Linked DNA regions of Prochlorococcus marinus str. SB. The protein of the gene in region 1 interacts with the protein of each later gene in a pairwise test. Links are inferred from orthologs where the notes say so. Each region holds a gene or a part of one and is shown in the gene's direction. Other genes may lie near its edges. The genes, in order: sfsA and EV02_RS05855.

Evidence for each region.
Region 2: the proteins of sfsA (region 1) and EV02_RS05855 interact in binary tests that used the Escherichia coli proteins (3 or more experiments, as listed by UniProt). The link is inferred for Prochlorococcus marinus str. SB from one-to-one orthologs.

The regions. Positions count from the first base shown.
Region 1 is NZ_JNAS01000002.1:360,552-374,232, reverse strand. Bases 1,391-4,263 are described here. They hold sfsA (DNA/RNA nuclease SfsA), read left to right. Parts: upstream 1,391-2,393; coding sequence 2,394-3,134; downstream 3,135-4,263. Other genes in these bases: EV02_RS04240 (ammonium transporter), read left to right, coding at 3,315-4,263; murJ (murein biosynthesis integral membrane protein MurJ), read right to left, coding at 1,391-2,323. In the rest of the region: EV02_RS04220 (hypothetical protein), read left to right, coding at 186-437; EV02_RS04225 (DUF3181 family protein), read left to right, coding at 453-743; more of murJ, read right to left, coding at 740-1,390; more of EV02_RS04240, read left to right, coding at 4,264-4,775; EV02_RS04245 (4-hydroxy-3-methylbut-2-enyl diphosphate reductase), read left to right, coding at 4,865-6,061; EV02_RS04250 (DoxX family protein), read left to right, coding at 6,165-6,725; purH (bifunctional phosphoribosylaminoimidazolecarboxamide formyltransferase/IMP cyclohydrolase), read right to left, coding at 6,727-8,280; EV02_RS04260 (alpha/beta hydrolase), read left to right, coding at 8,314-8,931; EV02_RS04265 (DUF3155 domain-containing protein), read right to left, coding at 8,928-9,296; EV02_RS04270 (sensor histidine kinase), read left to right, coding at 9,549-10,685; EV02_RS04275 (adenosylcobinamide-GDP ribazoletransferase), read right to left, coding at 10,663-11,403; tRNA guanosine(34) transglycosylase Tgt, read left to right, coding at 11,502-12,620; EV02_RS04285 (photosystem II reaction center protein K), read left to right, coding at 12,654-12,794; EV02_RS04290 (Gfo/Idh/MocA family protein), read right to left, coding at 12,821-13,681. UniProt on the Escherichia coli protein: Binds to DNA non-specifically. Could be a regulatory factor involved in maltose metabolism.
Region 2 is NZ_JNAS01000002.1:56,783-74,130, reverse strand. The notes cover bases 4,055-6,975. They hold EV02_RS05855 (glutamate-5-semialdehyde dehydrogenase), read left to right. Parts: upstream 4,055-4,820; coding sequence 4,821-6,131; downstream 6,132-6,975. Other genes in these bases: EV02_RS05865 (esterase/lipase family protein), read left to right, coding at 6,511-6,975; folB (dihydroneopterin aldolase), read left to right, coding at 6,143-6,502; EV02_RS05850 (translocation/assembly module TamB domain-containing protein), read left to right, coding at 4,055-4,754. In the rest of the region: EV02_RS05840 (DUF4332 domain-containing protein), read right to left, coding at 1-287; EV02_RS05845 (DUF2518 family protein), read right to left, coding at 299-742; more of EV02_RS05850, read left to right, coding at 858-4,054; more of EV02_RS05865, read left to right, coding at 6,976-7,104; EV02_RS05870 (M3 family metallopeptidase), read right to left, coding at 7,097-9,184; EV02_RS05875 (NAD(P)H-quinone oxidoreductase subunit 4), read right to left, coding at 9,198-10,739; thrB (homoserine kinase), read right to left, coding at 10,819-11,766; EV02_RS05885 (glucokinase), read right to left, coding at 11,776-12,810; thrS (threonine--tRNA ligase), read right to left, coding at 12,821-14,737; trpS (tryptophan--tRNA ligase), read right to left, coding at 14,741-15,757; EV02_RS05900 (hypothetical protein), read right to left, coding at 15,747-16,169; EV02_RS05905 (YcjF family protein), read left to right, coding at 16,335-17,348. UniProt on the Escherichia coli protein: Catalyzes the NADPH-dependent reduction of L-glutamate 5-phosphate into L-glutamate 5-semialdehyde and phosphate. The product spontaneously undergoes cyclization to form 1-pyrroline-5-carboxylate.

The DNA.
Region 1 (13,681 bases):
AAAAAGAATATTTCAGAATTTTAAACGCGCCTGGAGAGATTCGAACTCCCGACACCCTGATCCGTAGTCAGGTGCTCTAATCCACTGAGCTACAGGCGCATAATTATGTAATATCTCTGTTTCAGGGTCTCTTAGTCAACTAGATTTCGGGTAAAATGTCTATTATTAACATTCTAATTATTAATATGCCTATTAAGTGGTACGGAAATGGTGATTTAGAAGATCCTATCTATAAACATTTTTCTCGAATAGTAAATTTTGTTATTCACTGCATGATATTTACTGCGATTGTAAGTGGCACTTGGCTTTTAAAAGAGATTAAATATGAAATCGGCTACTTTAATAACTTTGCAACTATCTGGTCAATTCTCTTGGCCTCCCATTTACTTTTCGTAATTATAAAAAAACCTAAAGATACTTCAAAACAATCAACTTAAATCAATTTATATTTTATGGACTCTCAGATACGTATAAGTGATCTAGAAAATGTTATTTCCGAAAAGGTTTTTATTAAAATAGAAAAGTGGAATTTGTATCTTGGAGACGCTGGCCTGGCTAGGCACCTTGCTATTGAATGTATCAGCAATAAAGATCAAGGCCCATTGGAGGCCGCAAAATTAAGTTTGAAAGCAATAAATGTAAAAGTAGGTGATGGTGTTAATAGTATTCCACTGATTAAATTAATAACTAACTCACAAATCTTAGAATTAGAGGAGATTTTGGAAAGTTTTTTTAAAAACTAAATCTCTTTTTTTGAAACTTTAAATTTATTTACTTTTAAGCATTTTGTAAGTAAAAAATAAATCACAAAAAAAGTTAGAGTTCCAAATATTAATAATAAAAATTCCGCGAGAATTGAATTGAATTTATTAGTAGTTTGGAGAATAGTAAAACAAAGTGTGCTGTCTATAAATGCTGCTAATGACATGAGGCTAATTTTCCTCAATAATTCCATGTTAGGCAAAATGATATTTTCATTACGCAGATTGAAAGAAAGAAAAATACAAACTATAAAGTTGACTATTACTGAAGATAAAATTATTCCCTCGACTCCGAAATTATAAGGAGAAAGATTTCCAAAATTCTTAATTGGGGCACCAATTAAAAACCAATCAAAAAAAATATTAAATATTATTCCTGCAAATGAAGACTTAAAAGGGAAGTTTGTTTTTTCTATTGAGTAGTAAGTTCTTACTAATAAATCTCTATAAACATAAAAGGGTATGCCAATTGCATAAGCAATTAATATATTCTTTACTTTTAAAGTTGCTGAATAATCAAAAGATCCTCTTTGAAAAACTAATTGTACGATTTGATTATTAAATGTTATGAAAAATCCGGTTAAAAAAATTGCTGTCAAGAAACAGAACTCTATCCCAGATATCAATCTTTTTTGGAGACCTCTTTCATTCTTTTCACTTCTTAATTTAGAGAATTTTGGAAGTAATGGCAGAATTAAGGAGTTAGATAATATGCCTAAAGGAGCTTGTATAAGAAAGTTTCCATAAGCTAGTCCAGATGCTGCGCCTTGAAAAGTTGAAGCGAAAAACATATCTATAAAAACATTAATTTGACTTAGGCCTGATGAGATAGATGCTGGAATAATTAGTTTGAAAATCCTCCTCTCTTCATCTTTAAATAAATTGAAGGTTGACTTTAATCTCAAGAGACCAATTCTATTTATTCCCCAAATTTGAACAACAAACTGAATTAAAGTTCCTGTCAAAGTTGCAAATGCCAGTAATCCCGTGTAAGTCAAGAAATTAGAAGATGTATTTTCTTGTTTGAAAATCCAACTAAATAAAATAAAAAAAATAATAGTTAAGCTAGTTATTGCAGGACTTATACTTGATAAAAAGAATTTTCTTTGGGAATTTAAGGCGCCAAAGCTTAAACCTATGAAGCCGGATAAAGGGATGCAAGGTGTAAGTATTTGTAATTGGGAAGTGGCAATAGATTTAGCTTCGTAACTTAAATTCGGGGCTAATAAATCAATTAATAAACTGGAATTCGAGTAAATGCATATGGCTAAAATTGATAATAATATTAAAAGTTTTATGCTTACTTGAGTTAAAACAGTCCCTCCATTTTTTTTGTTAAGCGGAGTTAAAACTGCAACAACTGCGTTATGCAATGGACCATTAATGCCCCCAATGATTATTATCAAAAAACCAGGAATTATATATGCATAATTAAACGCGTCGTATGTTACACCAACCCCAAAAGCAGCAGCTATTAATATTTGTCTTATACATCCAACTAATTTACTTAGACTAGTACCAAACGAAATTGAAAAAACATTATTTTTTAAAAATGAATGCATTTGGATTCGTTTAAATTGTTCAATAAGTTTAAGTTTCAATTATATTTGATTTCTAACTAACGACATATTTATGAATGATCGGATAATTGATTTTGATCCATTAATTGAAGGAGTTTTAATTAAGAGGTATAAAAGGTTTCTTGCAGATATTAAATTAGAGAGTGGAAAGGTAGTAACTGCTCATTGCGCTAACACTGGCCCAATGAAGGGACTTTTGAGTGAGGGAGCAAAAGTAAGAATAAGTGTTTCTACTTCTCCAAAAAGAAAATTACCTTTTACTTGGGAACAGATATGTGCTTTAAATGCAAAAAATGAGGAAGTCTGGGTAGGTATTAATACTCTATTTGCAAACAATTTAATCAAAAAAGTTATTGAGAAAAATCTGCTTATAGAAATATTAGGTGAAATAGAGACAATTAAATCTGAAGTACCTTATGGAAAAGATAAAAAAAGCAGAATTGACTTTTTTTTAACCCCAAAATCTTCAAATCCTGATAAACGTAACATTTACATAGAGGTTAAAAATACGACTTGGATTAAAGAAAATGTAGCTCTATTCCCAGATACAGTAACGAAAAGAGGTCAAAAACACCTCATGGAATTAAAAGAACTGATTCCTGAAAGTAAAAGTATTTTAGTGCCTTGTATTACGAGAAAAGACGCTTGTTTTTTTGCCCCTGGAGATGATGCGGATCCCTTATACGGCAGTCTTTTTAGAGAATCTTTAATTGCAGGAATGATAACTATTCCATGTTCCTTTGAATTTCATAAAGACCACGTATCATGGAAAGGAATTAAACCTTTGAAATAAAAAAAATCTTGATATTTTGAAACTCTTTAAAAAAAAATTTTTTAATTTAACAGATATAGTTTTGGGACGCAACTATAAAATTGGTAACAACAACTACTAGACACTAATAAGTTTTTTGAGCAAAATTGAATATGAAAGGAAACAGCACAAACTGTTTTTTTGCAGATCTAATTTTTTTTTATGACCACTGCTTTGCAAACGCCTCAAAGGCGCTCTAGGTCCAAATTACAAGATGCAAGTCTTGTTAATGGACCTATGCTCCTTTTGAGGAGTATTCGAGGATTTAGTTCAAACCGCTCTATGTTGTGGCTTGCAACTGTCCCTGTAGCTTTGTTTGGTTTAGGTATTTTTAATCTTTCTGCTCATGCAGGCGATCTACCTGAGTTGAATGCAGCTTTTCTTGCCAATAATTTATGGCTATTGGTCGCTACTATTCTAGTGATCTTCATGAACGCCGGCTTCGCTATGGTAGAAGCAGGTATGTGCCGTTCTAAGAACGCCGTCAACATTCTTGCTAAAAACCTTTTCGTATTCGCTCTAGCTGTGACCTCTTATTGGTTTATCGGCTATTCACTAATGTACGGAGACAGCGTTGCTGGAGGATGGCTATATTTTATGGGCCTATTTTTTGATCCAACAGTCACAGCAGAAACAGTTGCTGATGCTGGATTAGTCCCTACTGTTGATTTCTTGTTCCAGTCTGCATTCGCAGGTACTGCGGCAACTATCGTATCCGGTCTTGTTGCTGAAAGAGTTAAATTTGGAGAATTTGTTGTTTTTGCTGTTGTATTAACTGCATTTATATATCCAATTGCTGGTAGCTGGAAATGGAATGGAGGTTGGCTTGATTCTTTAGGGTTTGTAGACTTTGCTGGTTCTTCAATTGTTCACTCAGTTGGAGCATGGGCAGGTCTTGTAGGAGCTATGCTTCTTGGACCAAGAATTGGCAAATACTCTGACGGGAAGCCACAGGCTATGCCTGGACACAATATGGCTATAGCTACTCTAGGTGCATTAGTTCTATGGATAGGTTGGTACGGTTTTAACCCCGGTTCTCAACTTGCTATGGATCAATGGGTTCCATATGTTGCTGTAACAACTACTTTAGCAGCAGCAGCTGGCGCTATCGGTGCAACTATTGTTTCAACATTAACTTCTGGTAAGCCTGATCTTACAATGATAATTAACGGAATCCTTGCAGGTTTGGTTAGTATCACTGCTGGTTGTGGTGATATGACACTCGCTGGAGCCTGGTTCGCAGGACTAGTTGGTGGAATAATCGTTGTATTTTCTGTTGCAGCACTTGATGCCGCTGAGATCGATGATCCTGTAGGTGCATTCTCCGTTCACGGAGTTTGTGGTGTATGGGGTACTGTAGTTATCGGTCTTTGGGGAACAGCAGTACAAGGCGATGGAGCAGGTATGGGGTTGTTCAATGGTGGAGGTATTACCCTTCTTCTAGTTCAAGCTCTTGGTGCAGCAGCCTATGCTATTTGGACACTAGTTACTTGCTGGATTGCTTGGTCTGTAATTGGAGGATTATTCGGAGGAATCCGAGTATCTGAAGAGGAAGAGACTCAAGGTTTAGATATAGGAGAGCATGGAATGGAAGCATATCCAGACTTTGCATCTGCTAAATAATCTTACTAAAAATTGATTTAAGAAACCTGACTTATGTCAGGTTTCTTTTTTTTTACGAAAAATTATTTAAAACGTTGTAATATAAAAAGATGGATACTCAAGCTTTTAGAAGATCCCTTCATCATTCTGATAGATACAATAGAAGGGGTTTCGATTCTCCAACAAAAAGAGCTCAAGCGTTAGAAGAAGCTTACCAAAGTGATTTAATAAGTTCTATAAGGGATAATGGTTTTACTTACACTAAAGGCAGACTAAATATTAAGTTAGCCCAAGCCTTCGGTTTCTGTTGGGGAGTCGAAAGAGCTGTTGCCATGGCTTATGAAACTAGGAGACATTACCCAAATGAGAATATTTGGATAACAAACGAAATAATTCATAATCCCTCTGTGAATGATCATTTAAGAAAAATGAATGTAAAATTCATCTCAGCTAAAAATGGAATTAAAGATTTTTCTTTAGTTTCTAATGGGGATGTTGTTATACTTCCAGCTTTCGGAGCTACTGTTCAAGAAATGAAACTCTTGCATGAGAAAGGTTGTCATATAATTGATACAACTTGTCCATGGGTTTCTAAGGTTTGGCATACAGTTGAAAAACATAAAAAACATGTTTTCACATCTATTATTCACGGAAAATTTAAACATGAAGAGACTCTCGCTACAAGTTCATTCGCAGGTAAGTATTTAGTTGTACTTGATCTAGAAGAAGCGAACTACGTTTCTGAATATATTCTGGGAAGAGGTAATAGAAATGAATTTATGAACAAATTTGCTAAAGCTTTTTCTAATGGATTTGATCCTGATAAAGATTTAGATAGAGTAGGAGTTGCAAATCAGACAACTATGCTAAAAAGCGAGACTGAGGAAATTGGCAAGGTTTTTGAAAGGACGATGTTAAAGAAATTTGGACCAGAAAACTTAAATAGTCACTTTTTAGCTTTTAATACTATTTGCGATGCAACAGAAGAAAGGCAAGATGCAATGTTCTCTTTGGTTGATGAAGACCTTGATATTTTAGTAGTTATTGGAGGCTTTAATTCTTCTAATACCACTCATCTACAAGAAATAGCAATTAATAAAAATATATCTTCTTTTCACATTGATACGCCAGAGAGGATTTCAGTTAAAGAAAACTCAATATTTCATAAACCACTAGGATCAGAATTAGAACTTAAAAAAAATTTTCTACCTCATGGGGAAATTAATGTTGGGATTACCTCAGGTGCATCCACTCCTGATAAGGTTGTTGCAGATGTTATTGAAAAGTTAATTGAAATTGCTTCCTGAATTTGTTATTCATTTATAAATTTGCTTAGTTTTCTAAATTTATTAGTCAGATAATTCCAAAAGATCTACTTTATTAACTAGAATAATGAAAAAATATTGAAGTATGGAAGACAAAGCACAAACTAATCAGGTTCAAACTGCAAGTATGAATAGAACTAAGGCTCCTCAAAAAGTTGAAGTCGTAGTTGCCAATTCATCTTCAGGGTCAGAAGTAAATATCCTTGGAGAACTATCGATTTTTGTTTTAAGAATAGGTTTTTGTGCTTTGATGATTCATCATGGCCTAGAAAAACTTCAGGATCCGCAGGGTTTTGCTGAGTTTGTAGTTGGAAAGTATTTCCCATTTTTGCCTGGTGATCCTGTTATTTGGACTTTTGGAGCGGCAATTACTCAACTGGTATGCCCGATAGGATTGGCTTTAGGGATCTTTGCGAGGCTTTCTTCTCTTGGTCTATTCTCCACAATGGCATTTGCAGTTTATTTTCATCTCCTTGATACTGGACTAGAAGGTTTTCCTCTGGCTGTGGTTGAAAGTCATAATTATGCTTTCGAATTATCTTTTATATACGGGGCTATTTCCCTCTACTTTCTATGTGCAGGCCCAGGCAGGCTATCTTTATTCAGAAAAACTAACAAGATTACATATTATCCAAAATCAACATAATTCAATGTAAAAAGTGCCTTTTTTGGGTAAATACCATTGAAATTCCTTTTAAATTACACATATCAATACTTTCTTGGTCTCTTAGACTTCCTCCAGGTTGAATAATAGCTTTTATTCCATATTTATTTGCAAGTTCTACAGTATCTGCAAATGGGAAAAACCCATCGCTAGCCAAGACAGCATCAGAACATAATTTTCCAGCTGCTTCTAATGCGATTTTTGCTGCTCCAACTCTATTCATTTGTCCAGCTCCAATTCCAATAGTTTTTTGGTCTTTTGCAATAACAATGGCATTAGATTTCACGTGTTTACAAATTTTCCATGCAAAATTTAGATCTAAGTTAGTTTGATTACTAGGATTTTTATAAGTTACTGAAATCCAATTTTCAGTTTTTTCTTCACTATCATCAGTATCTTGAACTAGTAATCCTCCCATTATTGATTTAGTAGAATTTTGATTCTTTTTTGGAAGTTGATCTTTTGAAAACTTTAAAATTCTTAAATTCTTTTTAGCTTTTAAAATTTCTAAAGCTTCCTTATCAAAAGATGGAGCGACGACACACTCTAAGAAAATATCTTTGAGGTGAATTGCGGTCTCACTATCAACATTTGAATTAAAAGCAACTATTCCTCCAAATGCACTAACTGAGTCGCATTCCAAAGCATTCAAAAATGCTTTGGAAGCTGAATTACTTATAGAGGCACCACAAGGATTATTGTGTTTTAAAATAACAGAGGCAAAGATGTTGTTTGTAAGTTCATTTTTTTCTGTGTAGCCAAATTCTAAAACTGTTGAAAGTGCCGACTCTAGATCTAATAGATTGTTATAACTTAAGTCTTTTCCTTGTAATTGTTCTGCTGAGTTCCATCCAATGTTACTTAAGCCATACCAGAAAGCTTTTTGATGTGGATTCTCCCCATATCTTAAGGTTCTGATTAGTGGATAAGATTCAATATATTTGGAAGATTGTAAATCTCTTTCTTTTCTTATCCAATTAGAAATTGCAGTATCATAGTCTGCTGTATGTTGAAAAGCTTCAAGGGCTAATTTTGCTTTATATGAGTCTTTCAATTCACCTTTTTTACTTTCTTCAAGAAAATTTTGATACTGACTAGGATCTACTAAAACGGAGACATCTTTATGATTTTTAGCAGCAGAACGAATCATAGATGGCCCTCCTATATCGATATTTTCAATAGCATCTTCCCATTTAGCTCCCTGATCTATAGTTTTTTTAAAAGGATATAAATTTACAACTACTAAGTCTATTAATTCAAGATTGTTAGCTTCTATATCTTTTTTATGTTCCTCATCAGTTCTTTTAGCTAATATTCCCCCGTGTATTTTTGGATGTAAAGTTTTAACTCTTCCCCCAAGAATTTCTGGAGAATTAGTAAAATCAGCAACTTTAATAACTGGAATTTTAGCCTCTATAAGATGTTTGGCAGTGCCTCCGCTTGATAAAATTTTATAATTAAATTGCTCTACCAATTCCTTACAAAATGGGATTATATTTTTTTTATCAGAGACACTTACTAAAGCTAATGGAGACATTATGGGAAAGTTTACTTACTTAAGAATATAAACATGAAATATGCTATCAATCATGAATTTGTCTCGATTAGCTCTCAAACTGCAACTCATAGAATTATTTTGATGCATGGTTGGGGAGCTGATTCAGATGACCTTTTAACATTTGGAAAGGAGATGACTGAAAAAATAAATCTTGATTTTGAGGTAATTTCTTTGAGGGCTCCTGGATTACACCCAAGCGGTCAGGGAAGACAGTGGTATGGATTATATCCACATGATTGGAATGGAGCTGAGGTTGAAGTAAATAAACTTTTAGTTACATTAAAAAATTTTGATACTGATAAGATTCCACTAAGAAAAACAATTTTGTTGGGGTTCTCTCAGGGGGCGGCGATGGCAATTGATGCGGGATTTAAGTTAAATTTTGGATTAATTGTTGCTTGTAGTGGTTATCCTCACCCTAACTGGTCCCCAGGAGAAAAATTCTCGCCATTAATCATTAGTCATGGTTTATTTGATGACGTTGTGCCTATAGATGCCTCTAGGACTATTTATGAAAAGGTAAAAAGTAAGTCTTCTAAATTTTGTGAATTATTAGAATTTGATGGATTTCATCAAATTGATTCAAATTTAATTAATTTTATAAGTTCAAATATATGTAATATTTTTTAAACAAAAGCGTATTCATATTCTTCAATCTCTTCCCAATCATCTGCAGTCAATTCTAGACCCTCAAATATTTTTTCTTCACCAATTCCTTCAACTACAACTTTTAGTGATGGAAATAGAAAATGATTTTCTTCAGCATATTGGGCGCTAAATAATCCTTTTTCACCCCAAAAAAATCTATCGGTGGTGTGTTCATTTCTTCTTACATTAAAAACTGAAGGCGCAGAGAGACCATTTTCAGCTATGAATCTTCTTGCTGCTGTAACTGGTTTATGTTTGCCGGTTTCGATATGATAGATAGGTACATGTGCCATTACTCTTTGGCCAGCCAATCTTCTCCTGCTGATTCTTTTTCTTTTTTTTGACATTGATTGGTACTCCTGAAATTATTAATCAGATTAGTCTTATTTATTTTTACTAATCTTATATATGTGATTTTAAATTCACTTCAAATTACATAGAGGACCCATCAACCCCTGATGTAGCTTAAAATATGATTAAATATTCATATTTAAGGCTGGCTAAAGTCAGACCTCTTTATATATCTTAATACTTTTTTCATATTTTACAAGCCCTTTTTCAAGTTTTTTTTAAAAAAATTTCTCAATATTTCATTAATCATGAATCTTTCAAAAAAATTTGAAGAATTAATTTTAAAACAGCTAGAGAGTTTTGGTTGCTCAATGGGCGTGACTAATTTAGTTATGTATCTTGCTTCAGCTAAGCAAGGAACTAAAGCATCTTTTGAAATGATTGGTCAATGGCCGCAAATTGATCGGCTACTTACTTCAATAGAAGATGATCCTTCACTAAAGGTTTCATCGCCTAATAGAAGATGGTACCCGCTACAAGAAAACGATATTCTACTTGGTGTACTTCGGGTAGAAACTGATTTGAAAGGGGGGAATTGGCCAGTATCTCTCGACTCTAGATTAAAAGCTCTATCAATATCTTTAGCTAAATGTGTCTCAATCGAATTAGAACGTCAAAATAAAAATGAAGAAGTCAATTATTTAAAAAATCAGGTCAATGTCATAATTCATCAATTAAGGAATCCATTAGCTGCTATTAGAACATACGCAAAATTATTAATAAAAAGACTTGGTTCAGATGATGATTCTATTGAAATAGTCGAACGCATGATAATAGAGCAAAAACAAATTAATCAATATATGGATTCTTTTGCTCAATTAAATTCACCTATTCAACTTCCTCTGGAAATTGGAGAGGAAAGATTATTATTACCACCAAATTTAGATAATAAAAAGGTAATAACTGTTCAGAGTTTATTAAGGCCAATATTAGAAAGGGGTAAAGCTAATGCGGACTTAGAGAATAGAGATTGGACTGAACCTTCTCTTTGGCCAGATTGGACTATTTCGCCATTAAAGGCAAAATATGCTGTAATTGCTGAAATTGTGGCAAATCTATTAGAAAATGCGTTTAAATATGCCCAAAAAGATGCTGAAATTGGGCTCGCAATTACGAGTAATGGACTTTGTATATTTGATGATGGTAAAAAAATAACCAAAAATGAAAACGAGAAAATTTTTGAAAAAGGTTTTAGAGGATCTGCTGCGAAAAAGAAGGACGGCACTGGCGTGGGACTTTTCTTAGCGAGGAAATTAGCAAAACAAATTGGAGGAGATTTGAGATTGCTGGAAAATAACTCGGTAGTTAATACTGAGAAATCAAAAAGTCTTAAGAAGAAAAATATTTTTTATTTAGAACTACCTATAAAAGAATTGCATGCATAAATAACATTGCAGTTTCAACTAAAACAACACTTGCACCGCAGGCATCTCCGTTAAAGCCTCCAATTTTATTACCCAGTATGTTTGGGATACAATAACTTAGAAAAATACCAATCAAAATAAGAATTAAAAATTTAATTAATATTGCTTGGGATGTAATTGAAACAAATTGGTATGCAATGAAAATCAAAAGAAAAATAATGGAGATCAAAGATTCTTTTTTAAATCCATTCCAAAACTTTTTGTGACTAACAGATTTTTTCTTATAACTCATATATTTAAACTTTTCTATAAAAAATAAATTTGAAAATCTTCCCCAAAATAAGCATATAGGTAAAACAAAAATTACTAGGTTTTGAATTTTCAGTATGCAAGCAATTTGAATTAAAGTTATAAAAACTAAAGCTTGAACGCCAAAGGAACCAACTTTACTGTCTTTCATGGCTTTTAAACGTTTCTTTTTACCCGCAAAAATACCATCGAAAGTATCCATTAAACCATCAATATGTAGACCACCAGTAATTAAATATCCTGAAGCCAAACAAATTAATGCAGATGCATAAATTGACCAAGAGTTTGTTGTTAAAAAAAGAAAAATATAACTCTGTATTGTTCCAATCAAAAAACCTAAAGGCGGGGCAAATTGTGCAATATTTTTAAATTCGGGATTAATTAAAGGTATCTTTGGAAATGTTGTATAGAAAATCCAAGATCCTGCCAAATTTTTTATTAAATATTTTTTGATGAGATAAAAATAGATTCAATATTAAATAATAGGGTAAATTAATGAAAAAGGATCAAAAAATTTTATAAATTATCGTGTTTGAATTTGAAATTACATCGAATTGCAGTAATACAGCGGCAAGAACTGGTATATTTCATACACCAAATGGTCAGGTAAACACACCAAAATTTATGCCTGTGGGTACTTTGGCAACGGTTAAAGGAATTTCATCTAAGCAGTTAACCTCTACAGGATCAGAAATGATTCTTTCAAATACCTTTCATCTTCATTTACAACCTGGAGAAAAACTAGTTAAAGAATCTGGCGGAATACATAAGTTCATGAATTGGCCGAAGCCTATTCTTACTGATTCAGGAGGATATCAAGTTTTTAGTTTGGCCAAATTAAATAATATTTCTGATAAAGGCGTGGAATTTAAAAATCCAAGAGATGGTAGTCATGTTTTTTTATCACCTGAAAAAGTAATACAGATTCAAATGGATCTTGGATCGGATGTTGCGATGGCTTTTGATCATTGTCCTCCGCATACAGCTAACGAAAATGATATTGAGGACTCTTTACAAAGAACTCATTCATGGTTGCAAAAATGTGTTGAGACTCATCAGAAATCCAATCAAGCATTATTCGGTATAGTTCAAGGTGGAAAGTATCCTAGATTGAGAGAATACAGTGCAAAATATACAAGTTCTTTTGATCTTCCTGGAATAGCAGTGGGAGGTGTAAGTGTTGGCGAGGCAGTCGAAGAAATACATAGTGTAATTAATTACGTCCCGAAATTCTTACCAATAAATAAACCAAGATACTTAATGGGAATTGGCTCCTTAAAAGAAATTTCTCTAGCTGTTGCTAATGGATTCGATATATTTGACTGTGTTTTGCCTACAAGACTAGGGAGACATGGGACTGCATTTTTTAATGATGAAAGATTGAATTTGCGAAATGCTCGATTTAAAAATGACTTTTCTCCGATTGACAAAACTTGTAAATGCGAAACCTGTAAATCCTATTCTCGAGCATATTTGCATCATCTAATTAGAAATGACGAAATATTAGGCCTGACTCTAACAAGTTTGCATAATATTGCTCACTTAATAAGATTTACCAATGCAATTTCTACTGCAATTAGAGATAATTGTTTTACAAATGATTTCGCTCCTTGGAAAACATCCTCTATTGCTCACCATACGTGGTAACGTCTTATCATAATTAATTAAATTATTAAAAAGGTGCTCATTCTATTTAATACATTCGCTGAATTGCCTGAGGCTTATAAGGCCTTTGCTCCAACCGTTGATGTTCTTCCACTGATTCCTTTATTTTTCTTTTTATTAGTGTTTGTTTGGCAAGCTGCTGTTGGATTTAAATAAAATTCTTTTAGTTTAGATTGTTAGTATTAGACTGGATTTTCAAGTAAAATCGCATCTCCTGAATTTTCTACTGCATTCTCTATAAAATCAGCAATTTTTAATGCTCTTGAGGCTTGCTCACCATCCACCTCAGGTATTTCTTTGCCCTGAACGCACTTAAGAAAATGCTCCAATTCCGCATAAAGAGGCTCAATGGAGGTTGTGCTAACTTCTTCAACATATCCGTCATTTCTATAAACTAATTCTCCATGTTCTGCAGTGTATGATTCATGAGACTTTCTATGGATTTGAAGAGAGTGATTTAAAAAATCAGTTTCTACTAGTCCATTTTGGCAGTGAGCACTTAAACTCCTAATTTTTTTGTGACTCATTTTACTGGCAGTCAAACTTGCAATAACTTTATTTTTAAAAACCAAAGTAGCATTGACATAATCTATTAATCCTTCACTATTTCTGCCTCCAACTGCCGCTAATTTTTGTATTTTGGAGTTGACGAGTTCTAAAATTAGATCAATGTCATGGATCATTAAATCCATTACTACAGATACATCATTTGCTCTATCCGCATGAGGACTATGTCTTCTTGCTTCTAAAACAACAATTTCTTCATTATGAACTATTTTATTTAATTCTCTAAAAGCAGGATTAAATCTTTCAATATGCCCAACTTGTAATAGACAGTTACTTGCATTAGCAGCCTCTATTAAAGATTTTGCTTCTAACTCATTAGCTGCAATTGGTTTTTCAATGAGAACGTTAGTACCTCCATTAAGACAATCTAGTCCTACTTTTTGATGAAGTAGTGTTGGGACAGCGATACAGATAGCATCAACTTTTGGAATTAAGTCTTTATAGTCTTTGAACCATTCACATTGAAATTGGTCAAT
Region 2 (17,348 bases), 300 kb from region 1 along the record:
TCGTAAGGAGTAGATCGTGATAATGATTTAATAGAAGATATGCCGCAATGTAAAAGAAGATATGCTTGCGGAGGAGAAATTCCAATTTCTTTTTTAAAAATAGCTATAGCTCTTATTTTCTTTAGATTATTCAATGTGCATAGTGAATATGTTCTTTGAATCTCATTTATTTCTAGGTCAGAAAGATTACTTAATTTTTCAATGTCAGTTAAATTATTTTGAACAAAAAAAGATTTCTCATGTCTAAAATTATTTGGCAAAATGTCTAAAAAGGTTTTACTTTCCATTGTTTAAGAGACTAATTCATTTTGACATTTTTCTGAACTTCTCCTATGACCACTGGTTTACTTACACCATCTGAAATTTTTTCAAGTTTTCTTATCTTTATTTTTACATTCGCACCAGATCTGCTACCTTTCATTAAGTTTTCCGATAATTGTTCTAAAGTTGGGTCAATAGATTCTTCTGGAAAGTTATCATCTGCTTTAGCAATAATCAAATCGAACCCATTGTCATAAACAATCGGAACATATTTTGCACCCTCTATCATAACCTTTTCGGAGTAACTTTGTATAAATGCCCAACTACTCAAAGAAAGCAATAATGAAAAGATAGTTGCTCCAATTATTCGAAATTTAAAACCAAAATTAAATATAAAAGCTGCTATTGTGCAAATGAAAAGAAATATTCCAAAGAATCCAAAAATTTTGGGTGTGTTCTCTAATAGTTCAAAAAAAGACATTTAGTGGCTTTGACCTGATTAATTTCTTATATTTTGTAAGCCTACTCTATTTTTGGGCTCTAACTTGAAAAAAATTAGATCTCTAAATTTAAATACTAAGATTCTTTTGGTAGGGATGCTCTTACCTTTAGGTTTTTTAGGCACTTTTTTATTAAATAATTTTTTAAAAGAAACTTATAGTTCTAGGAAATTAGAACTAGAAAAAAGTATTGAAAATCTTTTAGATAAAAATGTTGATTTAGGTGATTATGTTGGGATTAGATTTCTAGGTATTTCTTTGGGTAATTCAAAAATTAATGATAAAAACAATATAAATTCTGAAATTACAGCCAAAAATGTATATGTAGGCATTATGCCTTTTAGATCTTTTTTAAAACAAAAATGGATTGTGAAAATAAGTCCTAAGGAAGCTGCCATAAATATAGATAGAGATTTTTTTAAAAGGGACGAATCTTATAAAGATGATCGAATTGCAAAAAAATCAAAATCTAAGTATGAGTTGAACTTTAACTTAAATAAATATTCACATCTGGAGTTTAATAATGCAGGATTAAAAACAAAAGTAAAAGGTAGTGTTATTTACAAGTCAAGAAATAAACAAATCATTGCAAATGTAAAATCAAATTTTGATGAAAAGGGTTTTTTAAAATTTAAATTTAATACAAAATTAAATCAAGACTTTTTAAAACTGGATTTATTTTCTAAGGGTTTAGATCTTGATAATTCTGAATATATTATTGGTAATAGAAAAATTAGCTTTAAAAAGGGTACCTTTAAATCTAACTTTAAATTTAATAAATCATCAAAGCGCACATTTTGTGAAGGAAGATTTTCTTTTACTAATTTAAAAATAAAACCAGAAGATTTAGCAGAGAATATAAATTCAGATTTAACTAGGTTTTCTTGTAAAGATAATAATTTAATTGGTAATACAGAAAAATTAAATTATGGAACTTTGACTTCTCATTTTAATCTCAATGTACCATTTAATAAAAGTTCCAATAATATTAATCTTACAGGAAGTATTGGATACATTAATAGCCTGAATCCAGATATCAAATTATCGGGTAATATTCCCTTCTGGTTTGATAGAAGAGGTATTAATTTTGGAGATGTAGATACTAGTTTCAAAATAAATAGAACACAATTATCTAATTTAAATATTTTCCGGAAAAATGATATAAGGGGTTTCATTACTGCTAAAGGAGAATTAAAAGGAAAAATTACGGATCCTGATATTTCTATATTCTTTAATGTTGATTATCCTCACTTTAAAGGTATCCGGATTAGAGAGACATGGGAGGGAGATATTAAGTATGTAAATAATGAATTTCTGCTAAATATGAAAAATAGATATTCTCCAATCCCTTCATTTCTTTCAATTAAGTTTGATTCTGATCTTAAGCTAGATAATGCAAATTTTATAAGAGTTTTTAACTCAAATAAAGGGATTGTAGGTATTGTCAAAGAGGAAGATAGTTATAAATGGCGAGCGGATAATTTTCCTCTTGATGAACTTGAATTATCTTTATACAAAAATCAATTTGATAAAATTGATGGGATTATTAATGGTGAGGGATCAATTTCGTCAGACCAGTCATCGCTATTTGGGAGACTTGCTTGGAGTTTAGGTAAATATAGAAATATTAATCTAGCCAATTCATTATTTGATTTCAGCGTCAAAAATAATTATTTTTATATAAATTCTTCACTTTATCCAATTGATGGAGGAGTAATTGAAGTCGAATTTGATTCAAATAAAAATAATTTTATTAATTCAGAATTTACGAATGTAAGTACTAGTTGGACTATTCTTACCGCTTTTGATATTTTTAACTTTGATAATAAAAAAGTTATTCCCATCAGTAAATCGAATATTTTGGATGATTTGGAAATAAATAATTATAATAAATCATTTAAAGAGAGGATCGATTTTATAGATAACTTTATTGAAAATAGGAATGTGCTAGAGGACAAATTTAATTTGCAAAAATATTTAAATAAATTTAGAAGTAGATACAATGGGAAAATTACTATACAGGGCGATAAACCAGTTAATTATAAATTGAATGCAAAATTAAATGGCTATCTTGATATACCTAAGGATGAATACAAGAATAACAAAGAGGAATTTTCTATTGATTTGGAAGGCGGATTATTAACGGGTAAAGGTTCTTTAAGAATTAATAAATTACCATTAAGTACAGCAAATATCTTTTTAAATAAACCAAGAGATTTTCTTGGAGGGTTAGATATGAATTTATTTTATGATATTGATAAAAAATCTTTCTTTAGTGAAATTTCTTCCAATAATTCATCAATTAAAAATAACACAATAATATTTGATAAAGGACTAATTGAATTTGATAACTCTATTTTTGATATTAATTTTTCAATTCTAATAAATGATTCTGAAATCCCAATTAATATTGAAGGCTTAATACCTATAAATAAATCAGATAACTTAGATCTAAGATTGATTGGGAATGGAAAATTTGTTGAGTTAATAGATATTTTTGCTGATGAATACTTTACTTTTAAAGAAGGTGATGTGAATCTAAGAATGATTCTAAAAGGTAGGTTAAATAAACCACAATTAAATGGATTTATCGTAATTAACGATTCTGAAATTGATTTTTTTAAAAATAAAATAAAAGATATTAATAGCATAATAATTTTTGATTTTGATTCTTTAGAGATCAATAATCTAAAAGCAAAGGCTGAAGATTCTGGGGAAATTTTTATAAAAGGGTCTTTGCCTTTTTATCGTAAGAATAATTCCGACGAGGCAAAAATTAATTTGAAAACAAATAGATTTACTTTAGAAAAAGATAATTTTAATTTCTTAATAGATTCAGATATAGATTTAAGTGGATCATTTGAAAGTCCTGTTTTGGGAGGCTCTCTTTCTTTTAATAATGGATTTATTAATTTTAATAGCACCAATCAAAATATCAAAAAAGAAAAAAATCTTATACGAAAAGAGGATAAAAAAGATTGGCCAGAACTCTATTGGAATAATAAAAAAAATATTGAAATAATATCAAATGAAACAATTTTGAATTCAGTTCTTTTAGGAGAAACTTTGCCTAGCTATCTAGATAATTTGAGTTTTAATAATCTTAAATTAAAACTTGGACCAGAATTTAAACTTCAATATTCAGAGATAGTTCAAGCTTATTTAGATACCAAATTAGACCTTACTATAAATGGTGCGGTAGGAAAAGATTTAAATGCTAGGGGTCTTATTTACCTAAAGAAAGGAAGAGCAAATCTATATACTACACCGTTTAAACTTAATAAAAATAAAGATAATTATATTCTATTTGCATCAAGAAGTGGTGTGGTTCCATTTATAAATTTTTCTTTAATCAGTAAAGTTCCAGATTCTATAATACCTATAAGTGAAAACAATCAGGATTTAAATGTATCAGGTGATGTTGCTGTCGACGCTGGTTCAAGCAGTTATGGTGCATTTGGAATTGGTAATACTAGGCTTATCAAAATTGAAGCATCTTATGAAGGATTTTTAGATCAATTATCTTTCGCTGATGAAAATAGAAGAATCCAATTAAGGAGCACGCCAAGCTATAGCAGATCACAAATAATTGGTTTAATTGGAGGTAACTCTGCAAATTTAATAAATAGAGCATTTATTTCGCAACTTAATAATGCTGATGCATTTAGTGAAAGATTTCAGTTTTCTTTATATCCAGCGTTGATAGAAAATAATGATTCATTTAATAATATTTTTTCCAATGAAAATTTAGATATAGAAAATGATGATCAATCATCTTCTAATCAGGAATTGTCTTCTCAAGCTTGGGTAGCCGAAATAGGGCTTGATATTACTGATGCGATAAATTTTGCCTTTCAAACCGTTCCAGGTAGAGATGATATTTCACCTTTAGGGATTTTGACTTTTCAGGCTAATCCAAACTTAGAATTATTAGGTTCTTATGATTCCAATGGGGATTGGAAAAGTCAAGTTCAGTTATTTTTTAGATATTAATTTAGAAAAAAATTTACTTTAAAGAATCTTTAATTTGAATTATTATTAAATTAACTAAAAAATATTATGACTAATATCTTTGAAGTTCCTCAACCAGATAATGATCTTTTAGAAAAAGCTAATAAAGTTCGTTCGGCATCAATAGAAATAAGTCAGACTGAAAATCAAAATCGAATTAAAGCCTTAAATTTTATGGCTGATTATCTAGAAAAAAATTCTAATGAAATATTAGATGCTAATAATTCGGATTATTCAAGTGCACAAAAAAAGGGTATTTCTAGGGCTTTACTTTCTAGATTAAAGTTATCAAAATCAAAATTAGATTCAGGAATTGAAGGAGTAAGAAAAGTTGGAGACTTAGCTGATCCTGTAAATAAAGTTCAAATTAAAAGAGAGCTTTCAAAGGGATTGATCTTAGAAAGAAAAACTGTGCCAATCGGAGTATTGGGGGTTATTTTTGAATCAAGGCCAGATGCCGTTATGCAGATTAGTTCATTAGCAATAAGATCAGGTAATGGAGTAATGCTAAAAGGTGGTAGTGAAGCTAATTTAACAAATACAGCAATAGTAAAGGCATTGCAAGAAGGTTTAAATGAATCAGGTCTTGATAAAAATGCAATATGTTTACTAACCAGTAGAAAAGATAGCATGGCGATGTTAAATCTTGAGAAATACATAAATTTAATAATTCCAAGAGGAAGTAATGAATTAGTTAAATTTATTCAGGAGAATACAAGAATTCCTGTGTTAGGCCATGCTGATGGAATTTGTCATTTGTTTATAGATATTGAGGCAAATCTAGAGATGGCTTTATCAGTCGCTTTAGACAGCAAAATTCAATATCCTGCAGCATGTAATGCTATCGAAACTTTATTAGTCCATAAAGATATCGCACCAGCTTTTTTAGAAAAGGCCATCCCTTTATTTAATTGTAATGATGTTAAATTAATTGGAGATAAGAGATCAGTTGAATTAGGGTTAAAGTATGAGGCTAGTCTAGAAGATTGGAAAACTGAATATTTGGATTTAATTTTATCGATAAAAATTGTTGATGATCTCCAGGAGGCAGTCACACATATTCAAAAATATAGTTCAAAACATACAGATGGAATAATTACTGAAAATTCAGATACTGCCAATAAATTTATGAATGTAGTTGATAGTGCAGGTGTTTTTCATAATTGCTCTACTAGGTTTGCAGATGGCTTTAGATATGGATTCGGAGCTGAGGTTGGGATATCTACTCAAACTCTTCCACCAAGGGGACCTGTAGGTCTAGAAGGTTTGGTAACTTATAAATATTTCCTAAAAGGTGATGGGAATATAGTTGATGATTTTTCATCAGGAAAGGCTATCTATACACATCAAGATCTTTAAAACTTTTAAAGATGGAAACTTTTTTAAAAATTGAGAATATTAAACTTTGGGCTAGGGTTGGCGTTCTTGATGAAGAAAGGGAATTAGGACAACTATTTATTTTAGATATTTTTTTGTGGACTGATTTTGAAAAATGTACAGTAAATGATGATATAAAAAAAACAATTGACTATTCAAAATTAGTTCAAATTTTAAAAGATCAATCAAAGAAAATATATTGTTTCACAATCGAAAAATATTCAAATGCAATTATAGAAATCATTGATCAGGAATTTAAGCTTTCTAAAGTTAAAATTATTTTGACAAAATGTAATCCTCCAATCACAGGTTTCGATGGGAAGGTCTCAATAGTAAGAATTCTTGAAAAATAACAAAATTATTGGAAAAAAGAAATCCTATTATATTGATTCATGGTCTTTGGAATACTTCAAGTATTTTTTCTTCTATTACCTCAAAACTTGATGATATTGGCATTGAATATTTTGCCCCAACTCTTAACCATTCATACGGAATGACTTCAATCATGGAGTTGACTAATAAATTAAACGAATTAATTTTAGAGAAATATGGTTTAGAAAAAGAAATAGATATTTTGGGATTTTTTATGGGAGGAATAATTGGTAGATACTGGCTTCAAAAATTTAATGGGTATAAAAGAACAAGAAGATTAATATCTATAGGTTCCCCTCATAAAGGAACTTTGATGGCTCAATTAATACCTAAATACCCCTTTAGAGGAATATCAGAAATGAAAATAAATAGTAAGTTTTTAAGAGAACTCGCAAATAATGATTTTTTTCTTGATGATATTGAGTGTATTAATTTCTTTACTTATTGGGATATGATGGTTTTCCCTGGCTGGTGGACTAATTTAAATATTGGAAAAAAAATATCAGTAAAAGTCTATAAACATAGAAACCTTGTAAGAAATAAATCTGTGGTTAACAAAATAATCGATGAAATTATTATGTAGCTCCAGATAAACCTAAGTGTCTTATTAAAGAATCAGTTTGTGGTTCTCTTCCTCTGAATAGTTTAAATATGTCTAACGGAGGCAAGCTTCCTCCCAAGCTAAGTATTGTATCTTTGAATTTCTTTCCTATTAATTTTAAATTTTCAGAGTTTTCTAGATCAGCTTCTTCAAACATTGAAAATGCATCAGCACTTAGAACTTCAGCCCATTTATATGAGTAATATCCTGCAGAATATCCCCCTGCAAATATATGACTAAAACAACAAAGAAAGTGATCTTCTTGAATTGGTTCAATAATAGTAGTATGTTTTGCAATTTCTCTTCTTATTTCATCTGCTGTTTTACCTTCATTTTTATCAATACTACTGTGCAATCTAAGGTCTGTAATTGCAAAATGTAGTTGTCTAAGAGTAGCCATACCACAATTAAAAGTTCTATTCTTCAGGAGCTTCTCAAAATTCTCATCGGATAGTTTTTCTCCTGTTTTGTAGTGCTTAGCAATATTCAAAAGTGTATTTTTATGAAAACACCAGTTTTCCATAAATTGACTTGGAAGTTCGACTGCATCCCACTCAACATTATTAATGCCAGCTGCTTGAGGAAGATTTACAGTAGTAAGCATGTGTTGAAGACCATGACCAAATTCGTGGAAAAGAGTCTGAACTTCTTCAAAACTCATCAAACTAGGTTTATCTTTTGATGGTGGAGTCTGATTACAAACTAGATAAGCTACAGGAAGGGTCTTTTTGCCAACATTATTTTTATTCAAACATTCATCCATCCAAGCCCCTCCTCTTTTTGATTCAGGCCTTGAATATGGATCTAGGTAAAAAGATGCAATTTTTTTATTTTCATTATTGAGGATATTAAAAAATAAAACGTCATCATTCCAGAGAGGTGCCTCATCAGTTGCCTCGACTACTTTAATTTCAAAAAGCTTCTCACTTAATTTAAATAAACCTTTCAAAACATCATTTAGTGGGAACCAAGGTCTCAAAGACTCTTGATCCAAATTAAACTTTTCCTTTCTAAGAAGTTCAGACCAATAACTAATATCCCATGGTTCAATATTCTGCGATTTTGGAAATCCATTAGCTTTAGAAAACTTATCGAGTGTTTCTAATTCAATTTTTGCAGCTTTGAATGCTGGTTCTCTCAATTCTTCTAATAGGTTTTCTACATTTTTTATTTCTTTAGCCATTTTCGTTGACAAACTTAGTTCTGCCCAACTTTTATAACCAAGAAGATTTGCTTGTTTAGTCCTGAGAGATAATATATCTTCAATGATTTGAGAATTACTTTTTTCTCCTTGAGAAGCCCTACTAACGAATGCCTTGTATAGCTTTTCTCTAAGATTACGCTCGGAGGCATATGTCATGAACGAAGTATAAGTTGGAATATCTAGACTTAATTTCCAAGGACCATTTTTAATATCAACTTCTTCATCTTTTTTTAAGTGATTGTGTGCAGAAATTGCCATCAATTCTAGTACTCGTTCAGGAAGACCATCTACTTCAGATTTTTTATTTAAAATTAAAAACCATTCGTTAGTGGCATCAAGAACATTGTTACTAAATTCAGTTGATAGTTCTCCAAGCTTTTCTGAAATTTTGTTGAATTCTTCTTGATCATTCTTTTGTAGTGAAATTCCTCTATGTTGCATCTCAAGAATTTCTTTATCTAAAATTCTGTTTTTAATTTGATCAAACTTATTTGTTTCTTTAAGCTTGACTAAAGAATTGTAAATTATTTTGCTTTGCCCGAACTTATTACTCAAGCTAATAATCTCTGGAAGAAATTTTGAATAAATATCTCTTAAACTTTCAGAATTATTTACAGCATTTAGGTGGCTTATTACTCCCCAACTCCATCTAAGAATTTCATTTACTTCATTTAAAGGATTTATTACCTTATCCCAATTTAAATCATTTTGAATCAAATAATTAGATAAATTTTTTTCTATGTTTTTAAATTCTTCAGCTATCTTTTCTAGTACTGCTGGGAATTGTTTACTTATGCTTTCGGGAGTAAATTTTTTAAATTCTGGTAATTCTCCATATTTAAAAATTGAGGTATCCATTTATTAAAGTAATTTAATTTACTAAGGTTGGTATTAATCCAACTAATTTAGCTAGAGTAAGCTGCTGACTGAGAGCATTGGTTGAAGATTCGTATAAATTAATGGCGATTTTGGGCCAAAAACCAATTACTAACGTAGGCAACAATAAACTGAAACCAATAGTCAATTCTCGACCATTCATCTCTTTGACTGTAGCTAGTGCGGGAATTCTAGGGCCAAAAAATACTCTTCTACACATTGATAGTAGATATATTGGTGTAAGAACTAAACCTATAGCTGCAATAAGAATAGTGATCGATCTAAAGATAGAGCTGAAGCCTTCTTGACTTGTGATACCTAAAAATACAGTTATTTCACTTATAAAACCGCTCATCCCAGGTAGTGCTAGAGAGGCTAGTGAGCTTGCTAAGAAAAAAGCAAAAGTTATTGGCAAGACCTTTGCTAAACCGCCCATATTTGGTATAGAAAGAGTATTTGTTCTTTCATAGAATGAGCCCGTAACAAAGAACATCGCTGCAGCTATTAGTCCGTGACTGATCATTTGTAGCATTGCTCCGCTAATACCTAGAGCATCTACTGCTCCAATCCCTAACAGAACAAAACCCATATGACTCACAGAGCTACATGCAATTCTCCTTTTGACATTATCTTGTGCAAATGCATTTAGAGCTCCGTAAATTATATTTATGATTCCGAGAATAATTAACGCAGGCGCAATTTGAAGATGAACTTCAGGGAGGATTTGAACATTGAATCTTAAGAGAGCATAACCTCCCATTTTTAAGAGTATTCCAGCTAGTAACATTGAAACTGGAGCATTAGCCTCTCCATGTGCATCGGGTAACCAAGTATGTAATGGAAAGATAGGAAGTTTTACTCCAAAACCAATTAAAAATCCTAAATAAGATAATAAAGCTAGGCTGCCCGATACATGTTTATTGGTTAAATCAGTAATATTTAAAGTAAAGGTATCGCCACTCAAGGCAAGTGCTAACCCACTTATGAGAATTAATAAAGAAGCTAAAGCTGTATAAAGTATGAACTTAGTTGCAGCATATAATTTCTTTTTCCCTCCCCAAATCGCAATAAGAAGATACACCGGGACTAATTCAAGTTCCCATGCCAAGAAAAACAATAGAAAATCTTGAGAAAGGAAAACTAGTGCCTGTGCTGATGCTTGGACTAGTAAAAGAGCAAAATATAGATTAGATTTTTTCTTAATTTTCCAACTAGCTGCAGCCGATAAAAATGTAATTAACCCACTTAAAGCTACTAAAGGAGCAGATAACCCATCTACTCCAAGAGACCACTCTAAGCCTATAGATGGTAGCCAAGAAGCTCTCTCTACTAGTTGTAAAGAGCTATCTGAAGTATTGAATTTTTGAAAAAGAACGCCGATAATTAGTAAAAAATCTATAAATAAAAAACTTAATGAGATATTTCTAGGGAGTGAATTATCTTCTCCTTCTTTTGAACTCAAGAAAGGCATTATTAATGCCCCAATTAAAGGCAGTAAAACAATAGATGATAGCCAAGGAAAAGATTCTAAATTCATTTATGTAATGAATAATTTTTTTATTCTAGTTGAAGTTGTACTAGCTTGAGACTATAACATTAAAAATGCCTAAGTAAAACTACTTACCGGAGATTGTGCTAAATTGGCTGCCAGTTGTTTGAACGTTTAAGAACGGTGCTCTGCTAGCTACACCTGATTTCTCCCATGCTTTCACCATGGCTTGACTGACGTTTTTACCATTTTCTTTTTTACATAAAGCTAAGATACTTGGCCCAGCCCCACTAATTGCGCATCCTAGAGCGCCTGCATTTAGTGCGGCATCTTTAACTTCTAAGCCGCCTTTAATAAGTTTCCATCTGTAGGGTTCATGTAACTTATCAAACATTCCCTCTTTTATTAGTTCCGCATTACCTGCCTTTAAGCCGTTTAGTAACAAAGTAAGTGCCCCCATATTTGTAACTGCATCAGATATGGGTACATTCTTGGGCATAACCTTTCTTGCTTCACTTGTGCTTAGACGAATCGCAGGTATTGCGACAACAGCTTTAATTGAATCGTGCCAATCACATCTAATGATTCTCCATCTTTGAGAAGAAGACCTGGCTGTCAAGCAAAGCCCACCCAGAAGTGAGGATACTACATTATCAGGATGTCCTTCTATATCAATGGCAAGTTCAAGGAGTTTTTCTTTGGACAATGGAGAGTTCATTATTGCATTCGCTCCGATTAATCCAGCAACGATTGCTGTAGCGCTACTTCCAAGCCCGCGTGCAGGTGGTACTGCCAACTTAACTCTTGCTTCAAGTGCAAAAGGATCCATATTGGCGCTCTCCCATACTTTCTGAGCTGCTCTAAAAACTAAGTTTTCAGGTCCTCCTCTTAAATGATTACCATCTGTACTTTCCATTATTAAATCAAATCTATCTCCGCCACCTTCAATTCTCGTAAAAATAAACTCATTGTACAAATCTAATGCTGCTCCAAGGCAATCGAATCCAGGCCCTAAATTTGCAGTTGTGGAAGGCACTGTTACTCTTATTTTTTTACCTATTTCAGGAATAAACATTTTTTGTTTTTAAGTTTTTAAAAGCATTTTTGCTCTGCAGGCTGCACTAAAAAGTCCAAACTCTTCATCTAAAATTACTTTTATAGGTATTGTTTTAAGAATATCTTTTAATCTTCCCTTGTCGAAAAATTGTTTTAAAAAAAAGTCTGATTTAAAGTTTTTGAAATGTTTTGATGCTGTTCCTCCAGAAATCCACAATCCGCCAAAGCACAATTCTTGAAGAGCAACATCTCCCAATAAAGAGGCATAAGTGCCTAACCAAATTTTCTCAACTTCAATCATTATCTGATCACCTTCTTTAGAAAGATTACAAATCTTTTCAGGTAGTTCTTTTCTCCCAGCATCAGAAGTTTTAATTTTTTTTAAATATTGTTGTAGAGGATGGTTTTGGGCATCAGGTTTACTTAGTCTCCATTCGGCAATTCTTGATAAACCAGTGCCGCTAATAATTCTCTCACAAGATATCCTTTCAACTTTTAGGTAATTTTTAAGCCACATTTTTAAATCCCATTCTAATTTTGACTTTGGGGAGTACTCAACATGACCACCTTCACTAGCTAAAACTTTTACTTTTTCCCCTGAAATTATTCCTCTCGCAATCCCCAAGCCAGTCCCCGCTCCAACAATGGCATGCAAATCATTATTAGAACCTTCAGAAGCGGATCCATTTTGGATAATAGAATATTGATTTTTTTTTAAAAAAGGTATTCCATAGATTTGTACAGCGAAATCATTTATGAGTTCGCAACTTTTAAAATTAAATGTGTTCTGTAGAGCATTTCCAGAAATATTCCATGACAAGTTAATGATTTTGGCGTTGTTTTTAGATAAAGGACCAGCTACGGCGAAACATGCAGTAGAAGGATGAGTAATATTCTTACATTCTTTTTTGAGAAAATCTTCTAGGATTAATTCAAAAGAACTCCAATCAGACGATATATATTTCTTTTTGAATATTAACTTAGGCGAATTATTATTTTTTTCTTTTTCGAAAATTCCTAATAAAACCTTTGTACCTCCTAAATCACAAGCTAGAAAATTCATTTTTGAGAAATTATTCTGTTCTCCCTTTTTTTTCTATTAATTCATCCATTAATTTGAAAAGATTTGGTAAATTGAATATTCCTAAATTGCTTCCATTCAAGGCTCTTAAGGCGACTGAATCAATTTCCTCTTCTTTATCACCAATAACTGCAATTAAAGGAACTCTCCCGAGAGTTGCTTCTCGTATTTTATATCCTATTTTTTCATTCCTAATATCAACTTTTGATCGGTAACCATTATTATTTATAAATTCATTAAACTTTAAACATTTTTCAATATTTCTATCAGTAATGCTTAATAAGATTATTTGATAAGGCGCAAGCCAAATTGGGAATTTTGCCTCATATTGTTCAATTAAGATTCCTATAAATCTTTCAAAGGATCCTAAAATTGCTCTATGAAGCATAACTGGATTTCTTTTTTCATTATCAATATCCACATAAGTTGCATCCAATCTAATAGGCATTGAGAAATCAACCTGAATAGTTCCGCATTGCCAAACTCTATTAAGACAATCCTTTAAAGAGAATTCTATTTTTGGACCATAAAAAGCACCTTCTCCAGGTTGAAGTTCCCATTTCAGATTCTTATTATCGAGAGCTTTGGTAAGAGCCTCTTCCGATTTATCCCAAATATCCTCACTACCTACTCTTTTTTCAGGACGAGTTGATAATTTGATAATGATTTCATCAAAACCAAAAGTTTTATAAACCTCGAAAACAAGATCTATAAAAGTAGATACCTCTTCTTGTATTTGCTCTTCTGTGCAGAATATGTGTGCATCATCTTGAGTAAAGTTTCTTACCCTCATTAAGCCGTGCAGTGCTCCAGAGGGCTCATTTCTGTGACAAGAACCAAATTCAGCAAGACGAATAGGTAAATCCTTATAACTTTTTAAACCTTGATTAAATACTTGAATATGGCATGGACAATTCATTGGTTTAATTGCATAGGTTCGATTTTCTGATGCAGTAGTGAACATATCGTCTCTAAATTTCTCCCAATGACCAGATTTTTCCCAAAGAGATTTATCAACAGCTTGTGGGGTTTTGATTTCTAAATAATCATTTTTTTTGAGTATTTCTCTTATGTACTTTTCCAGTACTTGGTAGATTGTCCATCCATTTGGATGCCAAAAAATCATTCCTGGAGATTCCTCTTGTATATGAAATAGTGAATGTTTTTTACCAAGTTTTCTATGATCTCTTTTTTCCGCTTCTTCAATTCTTGTTAAATAATCTTTGAGTTCTTTCTCTTTTGCCCATGCAGTTCCATATATTCTCTGTAATGATTCATTCTCACTATTACCTCTCCAATATGAACCTGATAATTTAAGTAATTTAAAGTGCCTCAAATGTCTAGTGTTTGGCACGTGAGGCCCTCTACACATGTCGATGTATTCTTCGTGCTTGTATAAATTGATGAGACCTTCTTCAGGAATTTCTTCAATTATCCTTAATTTAAAAGTCTCATCTCTTTCTTTAAAAGTTTTAATTGCCTCTTCTTTAGAAACTTGTAAAATTTCAACGTCATAGTTTGTTTTTATTAATTTATTAATTCTATTTTCGATTTTTATTAAATCTTCAGGAGTAAATCTGTATTCAGAGAAAATATCGTAATAAAAACCATCTTCAATTACAGGCCCAATCGCCATTTTAATATCAGAGTAAATTTGTTTAACTGCATGACCAATAAGGTGAGCGAAAGAATGTCTTATTATTTCAATTCCTTCTTTATCTTTTGATGTGATGATTACAACTTTGGAATCTTTATTTATAGGAATTGTTGCATCAATAAGAACATCATTTACTTTCCCAGCAATTGTTGCTTTAGCTAATCCTGCGCCTATACTCTGGGCAATTTCTAGAATAGTTACAGATTTTTCGAAAACCTTTTTTGAACCATCAGGCAAGGTAATTATTGGCATAATTTATTTCTCCATTTCAAAAAATCCCAGTTTTGATTTAACTCTTTTTAAAGTCTGATTCGCTAAATCTTCAGCTTTTTCCTTCCCTTCATTAAGGATTTTATTTAGTTGATAGGGATCATTAATTAATAATTTATATTTTTTCTGAATAGGTTCTAGTGATTCAATAAGTTGTTCGGTAATTAATTTTTTAAATGTCCCCCATCCAGTCTCTGAGAATTCATTTTCACATTGAGAAATTTCTTTGCCAGATAATATTGAATAAATCATCAAAAGATTTTTAGATTCTGGTCTCTCAGGGTTGTTAAATTCAATTCCAATAGAACTGTCACTTTTTGCTTTTTTAATTTTTTTTGTGATTATTTCAGGTGGATCTAATAAGTTAATGCGACTGCCCTCATTAGGATCACTTTTGCTCATCTTTTTTGAACCATCAATTAAACTCATTATTTTTGAACCATTCTTCATGATGATTGGTTGAGGGATCTTTAAAATATTTTTATCCTTACTAAATCTGGCATTAATTCTCTGTTGTGCAATATCTCTCGCCAGTTCAAGATGTTGTTTTTGATCCTCACCTACTGGTACAAAGTCAGCATCATAAAGAAGGATATCTGCAGCCATAAGTATTGGATAGTCAAATAATCCAATAGATACATTATTACCTTGTTGTATGGATTTTTCTTTAAATTGAATCATTCTTTCCATCCAATTTATTGGGGTCATGCAATTTAATATCCAACAAAGTTCTGAATGCGCTGAAATCTGACTTTGGACAAAAATTGAGCATATATTTGGATCTATCCCACAAGCGACGTACAAAGCCGCTGTAGAGATAGTGTTATTAGATAATTCTTTGGGATTATATGAGGCTGTTATTGCGTGCAAATCAACTACACATAGAAATGTTTCATATTGCTCTTGGAGCGTAACCCAATTATTTATGGCCCCAAGCCAATTCCCAATATGTAAATCACCAGTTGGTTGAACTCCCGAAAGAATTCTTTTTTTATTTGCCATCCTCTTCTACTTCGCTAGATTGGATCTCTTCAGTTGATGTACTTTTTACAGGTCTTGCAAAAGGGTCAGGTGCTTTTTTTGTCTTTTCTTCATAAGAATTTTGTGATTGTCTACTAGGAGAAGAGTTTTTATTATTTTTTGCATATTCTTTGATTGATTCAATCAATTTTTCGTCTTTGATCATTTCGCTAAGTGTTCTAACAGAGAAACCCAGAACTGCAACGGTAGATCTTAATTGAAAGGTCTCTTGTATTGATTTAACAGCTTTCATTTCGTTATCACTCAATCTTATGCGGAATCCTCCTCCATCTCTTCTGCCGCCCGATCTATCTCTGAAATTAGATCTTTCATTGTTAGAACGACCTCTGTAATTTTCTTGTCCAGGATTATTGCTGAAATTTGAATTAGACATCTTAATGTTTCTTAAGTTATTTAAATAGTCTATTAACTTAGCATCTTGTTATGCAATAAGTCTTTTTAAAAGGCTTAAATTTTTATCTTTTGATTAACGACTTATGAAATTTTGCTTTTCTCATTCACAACTTGCATTAAAATAAAATTAGAAAAATAAAGAATTGTGTTTGATATTAGTAAAAACAACCTTTTAAAGGATTTCATAAAGTTTCCAAAAAAAAATCTTCTTATTATTTTATTATTGTTAGGTTTTGGGGAATGGTTTGTCAGTGACTTAATTCATTTTGCAGGAGGCTCAATAGGATTTTTTGCGTTGTGTTTGGGGGGATATTTTTACTTGAAGAATGATAAGCCTAAATTTAATGAGCCAAGTAATTTAGATGGTTGGATAAACCTATGTAATGAAGATTTAAATTTTTTTGAAGAACTAGAAGCAACAAATGAATTAGAAAAACAGAATTCAAAAAGACAAAAAACACTTGAATCTATTCTTAATAGATGTGAAAAAGAAAAAATAAGTTGCATTGGACAAAAAGATTATCAAAGTTTTCAATCTGTTTTGAAAAGTAATTTCAAAGCAGATAAGTTTGACTTTGATTTATACGAAAAACTGCCTAAATACAATTCTTCTCAAGTTATTCCAGAAGAAGCTTTGAAGAGTGATGCAATCTTGTATTTTATAAACTTGCCTTTGTCGGCAAATGATTTTTTGTGGCTGGAAAAGTTTCCTAAAAATATGCCAATCTGGTTGGTGGCTTTAACTTCCAACCAAATAGAATCCAAAAATCAGATAGAGGACTTAAAGTCTCAAATTTCAAGTGACTTTACAAACAAAATTATTACTTTTGATGTGAATAAGAGTGAAATAACAAATATACCTTTTTCTTTAAGGAAGTTTTTCATAAGTTCATCTAAAAATATTGAAAATACAAAAAAAAGGCTCATGAAAGAACTTCATGCTGCCTGGCAATCTGAAATTGAAGGTATAAGAAGAATGCAGTTAAAAGGTATACAAAGAAAAAATCAAATTCTTGTCGCAACAACTGTTTTCTTGTCTCCAATCCCATCAATTGATGTTATGGCAATGACAGTATTAAATTCTTTAATGATTAAAGAAATTAAGTCTATATGGGGATGTAATTGGTCCCCTGAAATTTTAGATAAAGTATCCAAAGAG